One region of the Bacillus sp. P4_E1 genome, then DNA from elsewhere that is predicted to be linked to it. Evidence: riboswitches for the same ligand, from Rfam matches in the RefSeq annotation. Region 1 holds a riboswitch; the other holds the start of a gene.
The links. Region 1 has a riboswitch for S-adenosylmethionine ahead of AC1DS7_RS02765 (bifunctional O-acetylhomoserine aminocarboxypropyltransferase/cysteine synthase). Riboswitches for the same ligand answer to the same signal wherever they lie in the genome.
Positions count from the first base shown of each region.

Region 2: another riboswitch for S-adenosylmethionine. It lies ahead of AC1DS7_RS23575 (peptide ABC transporter substrate-binding protein); the one in region 1 lies ahead of AC1DS7_RS02765 (bifunctional O-acetylhomoserine aminocarboxypropyltransferase/cysteine synthase).

Region 1 is NZ_JBFUIV010000002.1:117,577-119,764, forward strand. It holds gene AC1DS7_RS02760 (chloride channel protein) at 1-841, opposite strand, end outside; SAM riboswitch class I at 1,161-1,265, shown strand; gene AC1DS7_RS02765 (bifunctional O-acetylhomoserine aminocarboxypropyltransferase/cysteine synthase) at 1,357-2,188, shown strand, end outside.
Region 2 is NZ_JBFUIV010000021.1:54,191-56,378, reverse strand. It holds gene AC1DS7_RS23575 (peptide ABC transporter substrate-binding protein) at 1-878, opposite strand, end outside; SAM riboswitch class I at 1,014-1,118, opposite strand; gene AC1DS7_RS23570 (aldo/keto reductase) at 1,267-2,100, opposite strand; gene proC (pyrroline-5-carboxylate reductase) at 2,102-2,188, opposite strand, start outside.

The DNA of each region.
Region 1 (2,188 bases):
ACGGGAGAAAAGTTCCTGTAACTCCTAATAAAATACCGCCTATAATTCCAAGTGATACTTTGTATTCCCTGAAGGGGTGGATTAATTTCTCTAATGCGAATTCTAATTTGAAATAAAAGAAACCAACTATAGCACCAATGCTAGCAAGTGGTAGAAAGGCGACCCATTCATTAAGAGCAAGAGACCCTTCCCCGAAATCAACAATAAAGGATCCACGATTATCGAGTTTACTAAGTAATAAGTAAACGGAAAAACCGGCAAAAGTGGTAGCTAAATATACAATTGCTTTTTTTCCTTTAGAAAATTCGTTAATTTGTTCACCCTCATTTTCATTCGGAGCTAAGTAACCGAATAATGGTGCATTAAAAATTACACTTAAAGTAGCACCAATTCCAACCTCTGTTAGTTCATTCATTCCCTTTAAAGCAAAATTAAAGCGATCTCCTACCCATGTACAAAGTCCACCGATAATTCCAACAAGTGCAGCTTCTGGTCCTAAACTAGCTCCAAATATTAAAACGATAATCGCAGTTAAAGTAGCTTTATGTACAAAACGGTATTCAATTCTACCTGTTTTTTTATATTCAACCATCACTTCCGGCATAAGACGTGGATATGTACCGAAGTATTTTTGTGTGAAACCAACGAGGATACCACCGATGATTGTTACACAAATGGTGTAATAAGGGGGAGAAGAGAAAATAGTAGGTAAGTATCCCCAAATAAAGTGAATTCCGATATTTATTGTAACTAAAAATAACCAGACCGTGGCTCCTACTATAGAGCCTAAAAGAAGGCCATATAGGACGAGTATATAGTGCATGTCCTTTTTATTTGTCATGTTGTACCTCCGTTATGTAAGTTTTCATGTAGAAAGGATTAAATGTGCTAGTGTGAAATGAATTGAATATATATAGTATCTTTTTGAGGGTTTGGCTTATTCAATATATTGAAATCTCATGAAAATTTGAAACGAACGCGGTTAAACCACTTATTTAATTCTATATATTGATCGGAGTTTTTAAAAGGTCTTTTTCAAATGAATATGGAATATATTTCTTTTATTGTTTATATTAAATTCCTCACATTTAATTTGGAACATTCAGAAAAACTGTTTGACATTAGGAAATTATTGCTATAAAATCAACGGTAATTGCATAGTCTTATCAAGAAAAGGTGGAGGGACAGGCCCGATGAAACCTTGGCAACAGCCGTATAACGGAATTGTGCCAAATCCTGCAGGTAATAATCCTGAGAGATAAGAAAGAACCTTAGAGCGTGTTTTCAAACTGCTCCTTTCTTGTTTTCAGGGAAGGGGCAGTTTTTTATTTTGCATAAAAGAAAGGAGAATGAGAGATGGGAGAATCATGGGGGAAAGGAACGATTTGTGTGCAAGGTGGCTATACGCCAAAAAATGGTGAACCGCGTGTTTTGCCACTTTATCAAAGTACAACGTATAAATACGATACGTCAGATGATTTAGCGGCACTATTTAATTTAGAGGCAGAAGGATATATATATACGCGTATTGGAAATCCTACTCTAGCTGCATTTGAGCAGAAGTTATCAGATTTAGAAGGCGGTGTAGGGGCTGTTGCAACAGCTTCTGGGCAGGCAGCCATTATGCTTGCGGTTTTAAATATTTGCAGTAGTGGAGACCATTTGCTTTGTTCTTCAACTGTTTACGGAGGAACGTTTAATTTATTTGGAGTGAGTTTGCGAAAGCTGGGCATAGATGTTACGTTCTTTAATCCTAATTTAACGGCAGATGAAATTGCGGCACTTGCTAATGATAAGACAAAACTCGTTTATGCAGAGTCGTTAGGAAATCCAGCAATGAACGTTTTGAATTTCAAAGAACTTTCAGCAGCAGCAAAAGAATTAGAAGTACCTTTTATCGTTGATAATACATTAGCGACGCCTTATTTATGCCAGGCGTTTGAACATGGGGCAAATATCATTGTCCATTCTACAACGAAATATATTGATGGCCATGCAAGTTCTCTAGGCGGGATTGTAATAGATGGAGGGAACTTCGATTGGATAAATGGAAAATACCCTGAGCTTGTCGAACCTGACCCGAGTTATCATGGCGTAAGCTATGTTCAAAATTTTGGAGCAGCAGCGTATATTGTGAAAGCACGCGTTCAGTTATTAAGAGACTACGGAAACTGTATGAGCCCATTCA
Region 2 (2,188 bases), on a different contig from region 1:
TTCGGACGTTCTTTAAAGTTAGCATCCTTTTTATATTTATCAACGAAGTCAGATGTTAGTTTTATACGGTCTAATTGTTTGGATTCGAATAAATTTACTTCTGTTGATTTCTCTTTCACAACGTTGAAATTGATTTCTTCGAGTTTGACATTATCTTTATCCCAATAGGTAGGGTTTTTCTTAAATTTAAAGCTTTGTTCATGCTTCCAATCACTTAGTGTAAAAGCTCCGTTGTACAAGATTTTGTTATCTTCTAAAGCGTACTTATCACCTTGTGCTTTAAAGAATTCCTCGTTGATTGGTAGAAATGTTGGGAACGCCGTTAAGCTAATAAAATACGGAACAGGGCGCTCTAATTCTACTTCAAACGTATGGTCATCAACTGCTTTTATACCAAGTTGATCGGATGGGAGTTCTTTGCTATTAATTTTTTTAGCGTTTTTAATATCCAGGAATAAAAAAGCATATTCAGAAGCTGTTGCTGGATCGACAGCTCTTTGCCAAGCGAAGACAAAATCTTTCGCTGTTACAGGTGTGCCGTTCGACCATTTTGAATCTCGTAAATGGAATGTGTATTTCGTTTTATCAGCACTTACTTCATGAGATTTCGCAACGCCAGGAACAGGTTTATTACCTTCACCAAGATTGTATAAACCTTCAAATACGTTTCTCATTACTTGACCAGAATCAGTATCTGTAGCACGAGCCGTATCCATTGTTCGAATCTCAGTAGGTGAAGATAAGTTTAAAACTTGCTTACTAGGTGCCTCATCTTTTGCATTTGCTCCGCTCGCTTCGTTTTTATAACTAACGCAACCAGATAATAAAATACTTACTCCTACAACTGATGCAATACCGGGTACAAACTTCTTTTTCATTTGATTTTCCTCCTAAATAGTTAATAAGATTGGATGATGATGAGGGAAATGAAAAACAAAAAATCCCTCTTTTCGTATTGAGAAAGAGGGATTTTTACGTACAAGTTATGCACCCGTATATAAACGAAGTCCCTCATTCTATCTTTCAAGCACAAAGCTTGCAGGAAGTGGCACAGTATTCAAAATGAACCTGCTGCCGAGGTTTCAAAGGGCCAGTCCCTCCACCTCTCTTGATACAATGAGAATAAATTTTATTAATTTTTGTGTTTCTTTGATAATTCAAAATCTTACACCTTAGATAATGAAGTGTCAATCAAATGGAATATAGTTCAAATTTTCAGTTTTATTAAAAATAAAAAAACCACTGCATATGGCAGTGGTTTCCCTACTAGAAGTTAAAGTTATCTGGATCTGGACCAACGCGATGATTTTCATTTAAAGCTTGAATTGCTTTCATATCATCCGAGCTTAATTCAAAGTCAAAGATGTTTGCATTTTCAATAATGCGGTGTTCTTTAATAGACTTAGGGATTGTTACAACTTCATTTTGTAGATCCCAACGTAAAATAACTTGTGCAGTCGATTTATTATATTTCGTAGCGATTTCTTGTAATGTTGGGTGATTAAGTAGCTGCCCCTGCATTAATGGTGACCAAGCTTCAAGCTGGATGTTATGTTCTTTACAGAAGGCATGTAATTCTTCTTGTGCTAAACGTGGGTGGTATTCCACTTGGTTAACCATTGGTTTAATTTCTGCAATTTCAAATACGTCTTGCAAATGGTGAATATGGAAATTACTCACACCGATAGCACGAACACGACCATCTTTATAAAGCTGCTCTAAAGCTTTCCATGATTCAGTGTATTTTTCTTTTACAGGCCAATGTACTAAATATAGATCTAAATATTCTAGACCTAATTTTTCTAATGTAGTTTCAAATGCTTGTAGTGTTGACTCGTAACCTTGATCACTATTCCACACTTTTGAAGTGATGAATAACTCTTCACGAGGAATACCAGATTCTTGAATTGCCTGTCCAACGCCTTCTTCGTTTTTATATATCGCAGCAGTATCGATACTACGGTATCCATTTTTTATAGCTGCTTTTACAGAATCAATTACTTCTGTACCATCTTCAACTTTAAAAACACCCAAGCCGAACCAAGGCATTTTCACGCCGTTATGTAATGTTGTATAGTCGTTTAAACTTGTTAAAGTCATATTAATTCTCCCTAGCTTTTTTATTGGTCGCTTCAACTGCTTGTTGAATGACTTCTGAAAAATTATTTTCATATAGAACTTTTAAGCC